DNA from 3 places in the Nocardiopsis sp. NPDC055879 genome. Region 3 is predicted to be linked to each of the others. Evidence: riboswitches for the same ligand, from Rfam matches in the RefSeq annotation. Region 3 holds a riboswitch; each other region holds the start of a gene.
The links. A riboswitch is a leader RNA that binds a small molecule or an ion and turns the genes downstream of it on or off. The one in region 3 is predicted to bind cobalamin.

Region 1: linked by a shared signal. The riboswitch ahead of ACWGKS_RS21650 (CoA-acylating methylmalonate-semialdehyde dehydrogenase) and the one ahead of ACWGKS_RS15685 (ribonucleoside-diphosphate reductase subunit alpha) in region 3 are both predicted to bind cobalamin.
Region 2: linked by a shared signal. The riboswitch ahead of metE (5-methyltetrahydropteroyltriglutamate--homocysteine S-methyltransferase) and the one ahead of ACWGKS_RS15685 (ribonucleoside-diphosphate reductase subunit alpha) in region 3 are both predicted to bind cobalamin.

The regions. Positions count from the first base shown of each region.
Region 1 is NZ_JBSHCT010000018.1:129,099-134,329, reverse strand. Features, by position in the region: gene ACWGKS_RS21660 (enoyl-CoA hydratase/isomerase family protein) at 1-675, opposite strand, end outside; gene ACWGKS_RS21655 (acyl-CoA dehydrogenase family protein) at 675-1,817, opposite strand; gene ACWGKS_RS21650 (CoA-acylating methylmalonate-semialdehyde dehydrogenase) at 1,814-3,313, opposite strand; adenosylcobalamin (AdoCbl) riboswitch at 3,311-3,461, opposite strand; gene ACWGKS_RS21645 (hypothetical protein) at 3,880-5,231, shown strand, end outside.
Region 2 is NZ_JBSHCT010000001.1:411,103-416,333, forward strand. Features, by position in the region: gene ACWGKS_RS01710 (polysaccharide deacetylase family protein) at 38-1,630, opposite strand; cobalamin riboswitch at 1,812-2,034, shown strand; gene metE (5-methyltetrahydropteroyltriglutamate--homocysteine S-methyltransferase) at 2,176-4,455, shown strand; gene ACWGKS_RS01720 (DUF3558 domain-containing protein) at 4,543-5,231, opposite strand, start outside.
Region 3 is NZ_JBSHCT010000012.1:3,881-9,111, forward strand. Features, by position in the region: gene ACWGKS_RS15685 (ribonucleoside-diphosphate reductase subunit alpha) at 1-2,332, opposite strand, end outside; cobalamin riboswitch at 2,489-2,695, opposite strand; gene ACWGKS_RS15690 (hypothetical protein) at 3,084-3,647, opposite strand; gene ACWGKS_RS15695 (NYN domain-containing protein) at 3,682-5,231, opposite strand, start outside.

The DNA.
Region 1 (5,231 bases), on a different contig from region 3:
GAGGGTGCCCGCCGGGGCGATCTCCGCGAACCGACCCACCGCCTCGGTGACCGCGCTCTGTGAGTCCGGGCCGGCGAGCGCGGCGGTCAGCTCGGGCAGCCGTTCGGAGGGCACGAAGTGGTCGGCCAGGCCGACGTACAGGGCGTCGGCGGCCCCGATCGGCGTGCCGGTCAGCGCCAGGTGGGTACCGGTCTCCCCCGGCGCCCGCGACAACAGGAAGGTGCCGCCCACGTCCGGGACGAACCCGATGGTGGTCTCCGGCATGCCCACCTTGGAGCGCTCGGTGACCACACGGACTCCGCCATGCGCGGACACCCCGACACCGCCGCCCATGACGACGCCGTCCATGAAGGCGACGTAGGGCTTGGTGTAGCGGGCGATATGGGCGTTGAGGTGGTACTCGTCCCGCCAGAAGCGGGCGGCTCCGTCGTCGCCGTCGATGGCACTGGAGCGGATGGCGCGGATGTCGCCGCCCGCGCACAGGCCGCGGTCGCCGGCGCCGTCGACGAGCACCACGGAGACGGACTCGTCCTTCTCCCAGGAGTCGAGTGTGTCGGCGAGCGTCCGGACCATGTCGTGGTCGAGGGCGTTGATGGCGCGTGGCCGGTTGAGGGTGGCGTGGGCCAGCCCCTTGTCGACGCGCAGGAGCACCGTGTCTTCAATGGCGTTGGACATCAGGCGGCCCCGGTCAGTCCGCGAGCGATGATCAGGCTCATGATCTCGTTGGTTCCTTCCAGGATTCGGTGCACCCTCAGGTCGCGCACGATCTTCTCAATTCCGTATTCGGCGAGGTAGCCGTACCCCCCGTGCAATTGGAGGGCGTGGTCGGCGACGGTGTAGCCGGCCTCCGTGGCGAACCGCTTGGCCATGGCGCACAGGTGCGCGGCGTCGGCGTCACCGGCGTCCAGGGCCGCGGCGGCCCGCCACAGTAGGGAGCGCGCGGCCTCCAGTTCGGTGGCCATCTCCGCCAACCGGAAACGCAGCGCCTGGGCGTTGATGAGGGGGACCCCGAAGGCCTCACGGTCACCCAGATAGGACACGGTGTCCTCCAGGGCTCGCCGGGCGCCGCCCAGTGAGCAGGCGGCGATGCCGAGACGGCCGCCGTTGAGGCCGTTCATGGCGATACGGAACCCGTCGCCCTCCGCGCCCAACCTCCGGTCGGCGGGCAGGCGAACCCCGTCCAAGAGGACCTGTCGGGTGGGTTGGGCGTTCCAGCCCATCTTCGCCTCGTCGGCCCCGAAGGACAGCCCGGGGTCGTCGCGGTGCACGATGAACGCGGAGACGCCGGTGGCCCCGTCGCCGCCGGTGCGGGCCATGACCACGTACACCTCGGAGGCGCCCGCCCCGGAGATGAACTGTTTGGTGCCGGACAGAACGTAGTGGTCGCCGTCGCGGACCGCCCGGGTGGTGAGGGACGCGGCGTCGGAACCGGCTTCGGGTTCGGTCAGGCAGTAGCTGCCCAGGGCCTGCATGGTGCACAGGTTCGGCAGCCACCGGACGCGCTGGGCGTCGTCGCCGTAGCGGTCGATCATCCAGGCGACCATGTTGTGGATCGACAGGTACCCGGCCACGGACGGACAGCCGGTGGCCAGCGCCTCGAAGGCGAGGACACCGTCCATCCTGGTCAAGCCGGTGCCCCCGAACTCCTCGGAGACGTAGAGACCGCCCATACCGAGTTCGGCGGCCTTGCGGAGCACGTCGACGGGAAAGTGCCTGGCCTGGTCCCACTCGACGGCGTGCGGTGCGAGGTGTTCGTCGGCGAACGCGCGGGCGGTCTCGGTGAGGGCGCGCTGTTCGTCGGTGAGGGCGGCGTTCATCGCACGACCGGAATCGTGAACTCCGCGCCCTCCTTGACCCCGGAGGGCCAACGCGAGGTGACCGTCTTGGTCCGGGTGTAGAAACGGATCGAGTCCGGTCCGTGCTGGTTGAGGTCGCCGAAGCCGGACCGCTTCCAGCCACCGAAGGTGTGGTAGGCGATCGGCACCGGGATGGGCACGTTCACGCCGACCATTCCGGTGTTCACCCGGTGCGAGAAGTCACGAGCGGTGTCCCCGTCACGGGTGAAGATGGCGACTCCGTTGCCGTACTCGTGTTCGCTGGGCAGACGCAGGGCCTCCTCGTAGTCGGCGGCGCGCACCACCGACAGCACGGGTCCGAAGATCTCCTCCTGGTGGATCCGCATGTCGGGGGTGACCCGGTCGAACAGCGACGGACCGGCGAAGAAGCCCTCCTCGTGGCCGGGCACGGTGTGGCCGCGACCGTCCACGACCAGGTCGGCACCCTCCTCCACGCCCAACGCGACGTATTCGTCGACCCGTTGGAGGGCTTCCCGCGAGACCAACGGGCCGAAGTCCGCGTCGGGGTCGTCGGAGGCACCCACCCGGAGCCCCGCGATGCGGTCCTTGAGCTTGGCGACCAGCGCGTCGGCGGTCTCCTCACCCACCGGGACCGCGACGGAGATCGCCATGCAGCGTTCACCGGCCGACCCGTATCCGGCTCCGATCAGGGCATCCGTGACCTGGTCCAGGTCGGCGTCGGGCATGACGATCATGTGGTTCTTGGCGCCGCCGAAGCACTGGGCGCGCTTACCGTGGGCGGTGGCCGTGGAGTACACGTATTGCGCGATGGGGGTGGAGCCCACGAACCCGACGGCGGCGATCCGCGGGTCGGTGAGCAGGGTGTCCACGGCCTCCTTGCCACCGTTGACCACGTTGAACACACCCGGGGGCAGCCCGGCCTCGACGAACAGTTCCGCCAACATCAACGGCACGGAGGGGTCGCGCTCGGACGGTTTGAGCACGAAGGCGTTACCGCAGGCCAGCGCGGGCGCGGCCTTCCACAGCGGGATCATGGCGGGGAAGTTGAACGGGGTGATGCCCGCGACCACGCCCAGGGGTTGGCGCAGGGAGTGCACGTCGATGCCGGTGCCGGCGTTGTCGGTGAACTCGCCCTTGGACAGGTGCGGAATGCCGGCGGCGAACTCCACCACTTCCAGGCCCCGTTGCAGGTCACCGTGGGCGTCGGCGATGGTCTTGCCGTGTTCGGCGGACAGGGCCTTGGCGATGTTCGCCCGCTCGTCCTCGACCAGTTGCAGGAAGCGGAGCAGGACCCGGGCCCTGCGCTGCGGGCTCCAGGAACCCCATTCGACCTGTGCCCGCTCGGCGTCGGTGATGATCTGCTCGGTCTCGGTCCGGTCCGCGAGCGGCACCCGCGCCTGGACCCTTCCGGTGTTGGGATCGTAGACGTCGCCGAAGACGCCCGACCGGCCGTGGACCTTCTCGCCCTGCACGAAATGCGTCAGCTCGCTGACCATACGTGTTCGCTCCATCCTCGTGGATCACACGGTTCCTTGGCCGCGGGCGGTGACCTGACTTCCGAGGAGTTCCCCCGGTCACAGTGGCGGGACCGCGCCGGACTCGCACCGGCTTCCCCGCTCCGCGGTGGGGCCACCATATAGTTGGACGTCCTAATAAATCCAGACCCCTCGACCCGGTACTTGGTGTCACCCCACTCGCGCCCGGTAGGCTCTGCGACTTGTGACCGCCAAGGACGACACCCCCGCCGGCAGACCCCTCGCCCTCACCCCCGCGTGGCGCACCGCCCGCGCCGACCTGCACGTTCTCCTGGTGATCCACAGCCTCACCGCCGCCACCCGCATCGCCGACGTGCTTCCGGCCCTGTACGACCCGCGCGTGCAGCTCTACTGCACCCGGACCACCGGCGGTGTCTTCGCCAACGGTCTCGACGAATACCTCCGAGAAACGCAGATCCGGCACATCTCCTGGGAAAAGGCGAAGGAAACGGAATTCGATCTCGCGATCACCGCGAGCCTCGGGGACGACCTTCATGAATTAAAAACAAAAATCCTGCGCATTCCCCATGGCAACGGTTATAATAAAAAATGGTCGCAGGAGTCAGGAGTCAGGAGTCAGGAGTCAGGAGTCAGGAGTCAGAAGTCAGGAGGTCTTCGGGCTCTCCGACGACACCCTCAAACACCAGGGACGGCTGGTCCCCAGCTCCATCGCCCTCTCGCACGGCGAACAGTTCGACCGCCTCGCCCAAGGCTGCCCCGACGCGCTCCCGCTCGCCTTCCTCTCCGGTGATCCCTGCTACGACCGGCTGCTCGCCGGAGTGCCCCACCGACTCACCTACCGAAAGGCCCTCGGCCTACGCCACGGCCAGAAACTCATCACCGTCAATTCCACTTGGAACGACGAATCCCTCTACGGAAGCCACCCGGGCGTCATCACCGAATTGCTCGCCCGGCTTCCCTACGACCACTACCGGGTCGCGCTCGTCCTGCACCCGAACGTCTGGTCCTCCCACGGGCCGCGCCAGATCAGAATCTGGCAGGACGAGGCCCTCCGTTCCGGCCTCCTCCTGATCCCACCCCACGAGGGCTGGCGGGCCGCCGTCATCGCCGCCGACCTCGTGCTCTCCGACCACGGATCCGTGAGCGTCTACGCCGCCGCCCTCGGCCGGCCCGTCCTCCTCAGCTCCGACGGCCGGGACTCCGTCGACCCGGACTCCGCCCTGGGACGGCTCTACGAGGTCGCCCACCCGCTCGATCCCCACGCCACCCTCGTGCCCCAGTTCGAGCAGGCCGAGAAACTACGCGAACTCACCCACGAGACCGCCCTCACCTGGGTGAGTTCCGCCCCGGGTCGGGCCCTCGACCTCATCCGCGCCGAGGCCTACCGCCTCATGGGCGCCACTCCCCCGCCCGGCCGGCCCCGCCTCATGGCACCACCGAAGCCCGAGGTCCAGAGCCCGGAGCCGACCTCCCTCTGGGTCCGGGTACGGCCCACCGACGACGGTCTCGCCGTGTATCGCAGCCCGGCGCCGAAATCCGGTGGTGTCCTCGTCTGCTCCGACGCCGAGATGGACCACCGACTCGCCGCGGCGGCCGACGTCCTCACCATCGCCGAAGAGGCGTTGCCCGCCGACGAACGCCTGTGGTCCGAGACGGTGTTCGCGCACCGCCCCGGCGCCCTGCTCACCGCCGTGTACTCGGCCGAGGAGGTCCGGCTGCGCACTCGCGACGGGTCGCTCCTGCGGGTTCGCTTCACCGGCCCCGTCGACGACCCCGGCCTGGTCACCGGTGTGCTCGCCGAACGTCTGGTCACCTCCGGCCACGCACCCGCTCCGAAGATGCTCGCCGCCCTCGCCCCGCTCCACCTGCGAGTTTCCGAGGAACGAACCCTCACGATCCCCTTCGAGACGGCCAAGGG
Region 2 (5,231 bases), on a different contig from region 3:
GGACAGCGCCCCGGGCCCGGTAATCCCAGGATCCCCGTCAGCCGTCCTCGGCGGCCCCCTGGGCCCCCTCGGACTCCTCGTCCTCGGGCTCCTCCGGAACCCCGTCGACGTAGCTGCGACCCGGCTCCGGGGTGCCGAGCAACTGCGAGACCGTCACCATGGTGTAGCCCTGCTCGTCCAGCTCACGGACGATCTCGCGGGACGCGTCGATGGTGGTGTCGTGGATGTCGTGCATCAGGATGATCGCCCCGTCCGAGGCGCCGTCCACGGCCCGGTCGGCGACCACACCGGCCTTGCGGTCCTTCCAGTCGTTGGTGTCCACGCTCCACAGGATCTGGGCCATGCCCATCTCCTCGGTGACCTGGGCGACGGTGTCGTTGGTGGAACCGTAGGGCGGACGCATCAGGTCCATCGTGTATCCGGTCTCCCGGTACACCAGCGCCTGGACCGGGTCCAGGTCCGCGCGCACGCCTCCGGCGCCGAGCGTGGCCAGGTCGGGGTGGGCCAGGGTGTGGTTGGCCAGTTCGTGGCCCTCCGCGTAGGTGCGGCGCACCGTGAACGGGTCCTCCATCACCGGGTGGCCGGTGACGAAGAAGGTCGCCTTGGCGTCGTGCTCGGCGAGTGTGTCCAGCAGCTCCGAGGTCCGGCCGCCGGGGCCGTCGTCGTAGGTCAGCGCCACGCAGCGCGTCTCGGGGTCGGTGCAGTCGATCCCGTCGTCGACGGGGGAGATCTCACCGGGGGAGGCGACGCCGGTGCCATCCTTCTCCGCCTCGGGGGCCGCGGCCACGGTGAACTCCTCGACGCCCTTGGTCGCGGCGTCGCGCGCCCGCACCCCGAACTCCGACAGCAGTTCCTCGGCCTCGTCGCGTTCGATCACGACGCCGACGCGACCCTCGGAGGTGGGCGCGACCTGTCCATCGTCGAACTCCACGATCAGGTCGCCCTCGGGGCTGAACGCGAGGGAGTCGTAAAGGCCGCTGATCGGGTACAGGGACACCGCCGCCACGGTGTCCGGGACCTCTTCGAGTACGCGGTCGTTGAGCGCGGCCAGCTCGTCCTGTCCGGCGAGCAGGCCGCTGGAACCGTGCACCGAGCCGTCGTCGGTCTCGTACCAGTAGGTGCTGTGACCGACGCGGGTCTCCTCCGAGTCGGTCTCGGTGGTGGTGATCCGCACGCCCACGACCCCGTCACCGGCGGCGGTCAACCGCCACTCGCCCTCGAAGGAGGCCGCACCGGGGTTGGCGGCGTCGAAGGCGTGCACCTGGTCGGTCAGGGTGCGGTCCAGGAAGTCGGTGAGGGGGTCGGCGTTGGGGATGGCCGGGTAGGCGACGGCCACCTCACTGTCGCCCTCGTAGTCGACCGAGGCCTCCTCGGTGCCGGGGAGCGCGGCCGTGTCCACCACGGTCGTCCCCTCCTCGGAACCTTCCGCCGGAAGGTCGTCGTCGGTGTCCACCGCCACGTTCCGTGTGATGCTCTCGATGACTCCGTCCTCGGGCAGGCCCGGTGGTCGTGTCGCCGACAGCACCAGTCCCAAGAGGACGACCATCGCGATCGCTGCCGTGAGAACGGGGCGGTCGGGGGCCATGCTGGGACCGTCTTGCTGCTTCACCTGGGGGCTCTCCACGCTCATCGTCAGACGAACGTTCGCGAAAGGACGGGGGTCTTTCGCGTAACGCTGGTATCGGGTGTGATGCCGGGCACACGAAATGGGTTCGCTGGTGTGCTCCGGGCCAAGGGGTCACGCCGGGTGCAGGGGCGAAGGGGGTGCTCCCTATACTTGCAGGCGTGGAAGGTACACACTCCCACCATCGACTCCCGGAGCCCGCTCCGGTCGGTCGGAGTGTGTCGAAAGAGGGAACCCGGTGCGAATCCGGGACTGCCCCGCAGCGGTATGTGGGAACGAGCGTCGCCATAAGCACTGGTGATCCGACCGGAAAAGTCGGAAAACCGGGAAGCGGTGATCATTAGGACGACCGGCGCACGACGTCGGAAACGCCCACGAGTCCGAAGACCTGCCTCCACCCGGTGGTGCGCCTGTGCCGCCGGTGGTCCCGCGCCCCGAGGGAGGGCCGAGGTCGTCAGGCACGTGCGCCCCGGGTGAGCCCCTCGTCGTGCCGCGCTCCTCGCCCCGCTCTCGTGGCCGGTACCCGGCTTTCGACGAGGGAGAGAAGCTTCATGGTCAGCAACCCCGCGGCCTCCGGGCCGTCCGTGCGCTCCACGGTCCACGGTTACCCGCGCATCGGCCCCGCCCGCGAACTCAAGCGCGCCAGTGAGTCCTACTGGAAGGGCGACACCACGGCCGCCGAACTCGACGCCGTCGCCGCCGACCTGCGCAAGGGCGTCTACGCCCGACTGCGCGAGGCCGGAGTGGACGACATCCCGTCGAACACCTTCTCCTACTACGACCAGGTGTTGGACACAGCGGTCCTGTTCGACCTCGTGCCCGCCCGTTTCACCTCCCCGGCCCAGGCAGAGGAGCGGGACGAGCAGCTGCGCCGCTACTTCGCCCTCGCCCGCGGCGAGCAGGGCGCGCCGCCGCTGGAGATGACCAAGTGGTTCGACACCAACTACCACTACCTGGTCCCCGAACTCTCCCCGAGCACCCGCCCGCGCCTGGTCGGCGACAAGCCCCTCGCCGAGTTCCGTGAGGCCGCCGAGGCCGGTTTCCAGACCCGCCCGGTCCTGGTCGGTCCGCTGACCTTCCTGCTGCTGGCCAAGGCCGCCGAGGACGCTCCCGAGGGCTGGGAGCCCATCGAGCTCCTCGACCAGCTCCTGGACGCCTACGCCAAGCTCCTGAGCGACCTGTCGGCCGCGGGCGTCACCGAGGTCCAGCTCGACGAGCCGATCCTGGCCACCGACGAGGGTCGCGCCGCCGTCGGCCACCTGGAGCGCGCCTACCAGCGCCTGGGGTCGCTCACCGAGCGTCCCTCGCTCCTGGTGTCCACCTACTTCGGTTCCATCGGCGCCGCCGCCCTGCGCGTGCTCAAGGACTCTCCGGTCGAGGCCGTGGGCCTGGACCTGGTCACCGACTCCGAGGGTGCCTCCGACCTCACCGCCGTCTCGGGGCTGGGCTCCACCCGCCTGGTCGCGGGCGTGGTGGACGGCCGCAACGTCTGGCGCACCGACCTGCCGGCCGCCGTCGCCGAACTGGGCACCCTCCTGGCCCTGACCGACGAGCTCACGGTGAGCACTTCCTGCTCGCTGCTGCACGTGCCCATCGACCTGGACGCCGAGACCTCACTGGCGCCCGAGCTGCGCTCCACCCTGGCCTTCGCCGAGCAGAAGACCAGGGAGGTCGCGCTGCTCGGTCGGGTGCTCTCCGAGGGAGCCGACGCCGACTACCAGGGCGCGTCCGAGCCGCGGGACGCGTCCTTCACCGACGCCCGGGTGCGCGCCCGCCTGGACGCCCTCGGCCCGGACGCCTACGAGCGTCCCCAGGATCGGGACGTGGCCGCCCTGCGACCGCTGACCACGACCACCATCGGCTCCTTCCCGCAGACCGCCGAGCTGCGTCGCGCCCGCGCCGCGCACCGGCGGGGCGAACTGCCCACCGAGGACTACAAGGCGCTCCTGCGCGCGGAGATCGACCGGGTCATCGCGCTCCAGGAGGAGATCGGTCTGGACGTGCTGGTGCACGGCGAACCCGAGCGCAACGACATGGTCCAGTACTTCGCCGAACAGCTGGAGGGCTACGCCACCACCGAGAACGGGTGGGTGCAGTCCTACGGTTCGCGGTGCGTGCGCCCGCCGATCCTGTTCGGGGACGTCTCGCGTCCCGAGCCGATGACGGTGGAGTGGATCACCTACGCCCAGTCGCGCACCGACAAGCCGGTCAAGGGCATGCTGACCGGTCCGGTCACCATGCTCGCCTGGTCGTTCGTGCGTATCGACCAGCCGCTGGGTGAGACCGCCCGCCAGGTGGGTCTGGCGCTGCGCGACGAGGTCGCCGACCTGGAGCGGGCCGGCATCCGGCACATCCAGGTCGACGAGGCGGCTCTGCGCGAGTTGCTTCCGCTGCGCGAGGAACAGCGGGCGGCGTACCTGAAGTGGGCGGTCGACTCGTTCCGACTGGCCACCTCCGGGGTCGCGTCGAGCACGACCATCCACACGCACATGTGCTACTCGGAGTTCAACCAGATCGTCGACGGGATCGAGGCGTTGGACGCCGACGTCACCAGCGTCGAGGCGGCCCGGTCGCGCATGGAGCTCGTGGAGGCCCTGGGCGAGCGCGGTTACAAGCGCGGGATCGGTCCGGGCGTGTACGACATCCACTCGCCGCGGGTGCCCTCGGTCGAGGAGATCGAGGCCTCGCTGCGACTGGCGGTCTCGCACGTGGACGCCGCGAACCTGTGGGCCAACCCCGACTGTGGTCTGAAGACGCGCGGTTACACCGAGACCGAGCAGGCGCTGCGCAACATGGTGGAGGCGGCCCGCCGGGTGCGCGCCGACCTCTGATCCCACCCCGAACGCACGAAAAGGGGGCCGCGGCACGAAGCCGCGGCCCCCTCTCGTCGTTTCTTCCGGGGAGGAGCCGGTGATTTCCTACTCGGCGCCGAGCAGGGCGATCGCCTCTTCGGCGGAGTTGGTGAGCAGGGCCTCGACGTCGTCGACCATCGTCAGGTCGGAGCCCTCGAAGTCCGAGACCTGGTAGGTGATCTCGATGTTCATGTTGGCCGAACGGACCAGCATGATCGCCGTGGGGGCGGGGTCGTCGAGGATGATGTTCTCGGTGATGATGAGGTGCGCCTCATCGCCGAGACCGTCGATCTCCTTCTCCTCCTCCAGGTTCTCCTCCGGGTAGTAGTCGCTACCACCGGTGTAGTTGGCGAGGGAGTCCTGGTAGTCCGACGAGGCGCCCTCGACGGAGTCGCTGCCGGCGTAGGGCGTGGCGTACTCCAACCAGAGGCTGCTGTAGGCGCGCTCCGGGTTGCCCTCGGGGGCGTCACCCGTGGCGGTGCAGCTGGCGCGGTTGTCGGAGACGCTCTTGCTGGGGTCGTCCCGCAGGATGAAGTCCGTGGAGACCTGCTCGGTGATGGCGTCGCAGGGCTCGATGGGCAGCGCGTAGGGCGGCTCCCCGGCGGGCCCGTCACCGCCGCCGGAGTCGGGCTCCTCGGTGTCGTCGTCGACCGGCTCGTCGGTCTCCTCGGTGCCCTGGGTGGTGTCGGGACCGGTGGCGATCTCCTCGCCGCCGGTGTCACGCGTGACGAGCATGACGATCACGGCGATGACGA
Region 3 (5,231 bases):
GGGTGGCGCTCTGCGAACGCAGGTAGTACGTGGTCTTGAGCCCGGAGCGCCAAGCGCGACGGTACAGGGTGTCCAGCTTCTTACCACTGGGCGCGGCCATGTACAGGTTCAGCGACTGGGCCTGGTCGATCCACTTCTGACGGCGCGAACCCGCGTCCACCAGCCAGGTCGGGTCGACCTCGAACGCGGTGGCGTACAGCGCCTTGAGGTCGTCCGGGACCCGGTCGATCTCACCGAGGCTGCCGTCGTGCATCTTCAGCGCGGACACCATCTCGTCGTCCCACAGGCCCCGCTCCTTGAGGTCGCGGACCAGGTAGTCGTTGACGACGGTGAAGTCACCGGACATGTTCGACTTGACGAACAGGTTCCGGTAGACCGGCTCGATCGACTGGTTCACACCGGTGATGTTGGCGATGGTCGCGGTGGGCGCGATCGCCATGACGTTGGAGTTGCGCATCCCGGTGGTCTTGACGCGCTCGCGCAGTGAGTCCCAGTCCAGGGTCTCGCCGCGGTCCATCTCCAGGGCACCGTCGCGGGAGTCGGCCAGCAGCCTCAGGGAGTCGATCGGCAGGATGCCGCGGCTCCACAGCGAACCGTCGAAGCTCTCGTAGGAGCCGCGCTCGGCGGCCAGCTCCATGGAGGCCTCGATGGCGTAGTAGCTGATCAGCTCCATGCTCTCGTCGGCGAAGTTCACCGCGCCCTCGGAGGCGAAGGGCGTGCGGATCTTGAACAGGGCGTCCTGGAAGCCCATGAGACCCAGACCCACGGGGCGGTGACGCATGTTCGCGCGACGCGCCTCGGGGATCGTGTAGAAGTTCACGTCGATGACGTTGTCGAGCATGCGCACGGCGGTGCGGACGGTACGACGCAGACGCTCGACGTCGACGCCGTCCGGGCCCACGTGCTGGGGCAGGTTCACCGAACCGAGGTTGCAGACCGCGACCTCGTCCTTGTTCGTGTTCAGCGTGATCTCGGTGCACAGGTTGGAGGAGTGCACCACGCCGTTGTGCTGCTGCGGCGAACGCAGGTTGGACGGGTCCTTGAAGGTGATCCACGGGTGGCCGGTCTCGAACAGCATGGTGAGCATGCGGCGCCACAGGTCCACGGCGGGCATCTTCTTGGAGACCTTGATACGACCGGCCTCGGCCTCGGCCTCGTACTTCTCGTAGGCCTCGACGAAGTCCTTGCCGTACTTGTCGTGCAGGTCCGGGACCTCGTCCGGCGAGAACAGGGTCCAGGTGCCCTGCTCCTCCACACGCTGCATGAACAGGTCCGGAACCCAGTTCGCGGTGTTCATGTCGTGGGTGCGGCGGCGCTCGTCACCGGTGTTCTTGCGAAGGTCGAGGAATTCCTCGATGTCGATGTGCCAGGTCTCCAGGTAGGCGCAGACCGCGCCCTTGCGCTTGCCGCCCTGGTTGACCGCGACCGCGGTGTCGTTGGCGATCTTCAGGAACGGGACGACGCCCTGGCTCTTGCCGTTGGTGCCCTTGATGTGGGAACCCAGGCCGCGGACCGGGGTCCAGTCGTTGCCCAGACCGCCCGAGTACTTGGACAGCATGGCGTTGTTGCTGATGCCGTGGAAGATGTCCTGCAGGTCGTCGCCGACCGTGGTCAGGAAGCAGGACGACAGCTGCGCGCGCACCGTGCCCGCGTTGAACAGGGTGGGCGTGGAGGCCATGAAGTCGAACGAGCTCAGCAGCTCGTAGAACTCGATCGCGCGGGCCTCACGGTCGTCCTCGTTGAGGGCCAGACCCATCGCGACGCGCATGAAGAACGCCTGCGGCAGCTCGTAGCGGACCTCGTCGCTGTGCAGGAAGTAGCGGTCGTACAGGGTCTGGATGCCGAGGAAGGTGAACTGCTCGTCGCGCTCGGGGTGCAGGGCCTTGCCCAGACGCCCCAGGTCGAACCGGGCGAGGGCGGGGTCGAGCTGCCCGAGGTCGATGCCACGACCGACGTAGGCGGCCAGGTAGCCCGCGTAGCCCTCGGCCATGTCGGCCTGGGTGGCGGTCTCGGGAGCGCCGCCGATGAAGCTCAGGGCCTCGGTGCGGAGCTTGTCCAGCAGCAGGCGAGCGGCCACGTAGGAGTAGTTCGGGTCGACCTCGACGAAGCTGCGGGCGGCCATGACGACGCCGAGCTCGACCTCGGCGTCGGCGATGCCCGGGTAGAACCCGCGACGCGCCTCGGTCAGGACCTTCTCCGCCGAAACGCCGGAGAGCCGTGCACAGGCCTCGGCCACGACATGCTCGATCCGGTCGACGGCGGCGGGACGACCGCCCTCGTTGTTCGGTCCGGGCCGAACGGATGCGGGCACGGCCTCGACGTCAAGGGTCATACAGCGGCTCCAACCTCGGTAAAAGAGTCCCGGTGGGGGTGCGGGGGCACAAGTGACAAGCGTGCGGCTCACAACGATGGATCGCCGCACCGGATGCGTGCGATCCATCGTCGGGTCGCGGCGACTCTCCCTCGAAGCCCCGACGTTGTACACACCTGGGGGTGTGTGCCGATGGCAGGTTTTCGGACTCGTGGGCGCCCTACCGAGCCGTCGCTTCCCGGGACCTTTCGGGGGTTCCCGGTGCGCGTGACGACCTTCGTTCCCACTCACCGCTGCGGGGCAGTCCCGGACTCGCACCGGGTTCCCTCTCGCGTCACCGGCCCCTTGCGAGCCCGGTGAACCACCAGCGGGACAGATACTACATCTAGGGGATGGCGGCTTGGAACACCGCAAGATGATGGCGTGTCGCTGATTTCTCAGATTCTTCGACGATCGTCGAACACGCCTCCCGGGCGTGGTATGAAAGCGCCGGAACGGGGCTGCGCGACGGTATCGGGAGGGGTCCCCGAAGGGGGCGCGTCACAGCCTAGGACGTTCCCGGGACGAACGCACCCGGCACCTCGCCCGGGTGTCCGCCACGGCACCTCTGGGCAGGGTAGGAAACCTCACTCGCGGCCGGCCGATCCCGGTCTGTCGGTGCTCGACCCGCGCCGCCGCCCCACCCCGAAACCCGCCACCACGGGACACGCGCGGGACGACCGAACCGGAGGCCGCCCGCTCCGATCGCCTACGATCTCGTCGGATCGCGCGGTCACTCCTGGTCGAGAAGGAGGTCCAGATCATCCTCCGCCAGCCCGAGGTCGGCCCTGATCCGAAATCGGATCCGCAGGAGTTCGAGGAACAGATCCCGATCGCACGGACTTTGTGGGCGCCCGGCGTGTCGTCGGGCGCCCACGGTGGCCCACCGTTCGGCGCCCTCCAGGTCGTCGTGGGCGTACAACGCCTCGGTGACGTGGATGTGGGTGGGCAATCCGACCGGTTCACCGGTCTCCAGCCGCTTGAGGTGCCCCTCGGCCTGCTGCCGCTCGTCCAGTTGCAACAGGGCGCCGGCGCTGAGGGCGTGCGCGTCGACCACGGTGGGGCCACCATCGTCTATGGCCCGCTGATAGGCGGAACAGGCGCGTTCGAACTCCTGGGCGATCTCCCACTGTTCTCCGGCGCGTACGAACAGCTCCGCCCGCGTGACCTCGCTACCGGCGTCGACGCTGTTGGCCAGGTCCAGTAGTCGGGCGGCGGTCCGGCCGTGTTCACCGGATCGGACGGCGTGGAATTCCAACCGGTCGAGTTCTGCCGTCGTCACGTGGGTCAACCGCATCGCCCCATCCCAACTCGCTCTCCCCACCCACCGATCAGGGCCTGGCACGCTCCAAGGCCTGCCAGAACCCCTGGCGCAGTCCATCTCGGACCTCGTCGCGCAGCAGGTGGTCGATCGGGAGCGAGGATCCCTGGAGCAGACGAGCCTCCAGGTCCGAGGGCATCCGGGGCCTGCGGGCGAGGACGGCCTCCACCCAAAGGACCGGCGCCTCGCGTGCGATCGACTCCGCGAAGTCGTTCCCTTCCTTGTGCGCGATGTGCACCGCATCATCAACGGTATGCGCGCCGAGCCCCGTCTGTTGGGCATATCCAGGACTGTGAGTGGATTCCTGGTAACCGCCGGGGCCGAATCGGCCGTCGTACTCGGGACCAGTAGGTCGCCGTTCCCCGAAACGGGGCGCGGCGCCACCGCTGTGCGCGGTGTCAGTTGCCGTACTGGTCCCATAGGTAGGGTTTGTGTCCGCCCCACCTCCGAACCCCTGCTCCTCGCCGTGTCCGCCACCGAACCTGGGGTCGGGGGCGGGAGGGTTTCTATGGGGTGGAGCCTGTTGCGGGTCGGGCGCGAACGAGGCCTGTGGACCGGTGCCCGCCCCGAAGGCGGGCTGTGGTCCCGTATTGGAGAAGGCCTGTTGTGGGCCCGTTCCGGCGAAGCCCTGTGGACCGCCTCCGGCCGCCTGGGCGGGTCCGGGTCTGGCCGGCAGCCCGTACCCTCCGTCCGCTCCACGCGGCGCCGGATGGGCGCCCGTGTGGGGGCCGACGTACCCGGCCTGCCCGTTCTGACCGGCGCCCGGGTAGACCCCGTTGCCGTTCACCGCCTGTCCCCCCGAGGGGAAACCGTTGGCGTCGATCGCTCCGGGAGGGGCGTTCTCGCCCGAGGGGCCGGCGAGGTGGTCGCCGCGCTGTTGGGCCAGCGAGCGACGCATCGCGCGCAACTGTTCCATGGCGCTGCCCTGTGGAACGGGCTGGCCACCGGTGCCGGCGAACATCGCTTCGAGTCCACCCGTGGAGGGCGTGGCCGGTTCGACCATGCCGTTCCGGGGCCCGGAGGCCACCGGGTGGGGGGACTGTTCGGCGGGGGCCTGGGAGCGTCCGTTGGCGAAGGGCGTGGTCGTCTTCGCCGCGTTCTCCTGGGTGGATCCACCACCGGAGAGCAGGTTGACGTGCGGGCGCAGGTGACCGGCGCCGATCTCGATCAGGTCGTCGCACTCCTGGCGCAGCGCCCGAGAGATGGTCCAGTTGCCCTCCACCGAGATGTGCACGACGGTGACGCGCACACCCAGGTCCTGGACGTCGGCGACCACGGGGGCCATGTCCTCGTCACCGCTCACCAGGACGGCGTCGCAGAGGACACCGGTGCGGGCCAAGGTGGTCAGGTCGCGTTGGACGTAGCCCTCCACGCCCTCGCGGCGGCCGGGCCGGATCTTCGCCGCTCTGAACTTGATGCCGGGGATGTCGGCGATGCCGTCCTGTTCCTGGGCCCTCCGGTCGTCGGCGACCGCCTCGTACCAGTAGCAACGCAGGAGCGGCAGGCCGGTGCGATCCCGTGCGACCTCGTTGAGGAACTGGACGAGACCGGAGTAGTCCC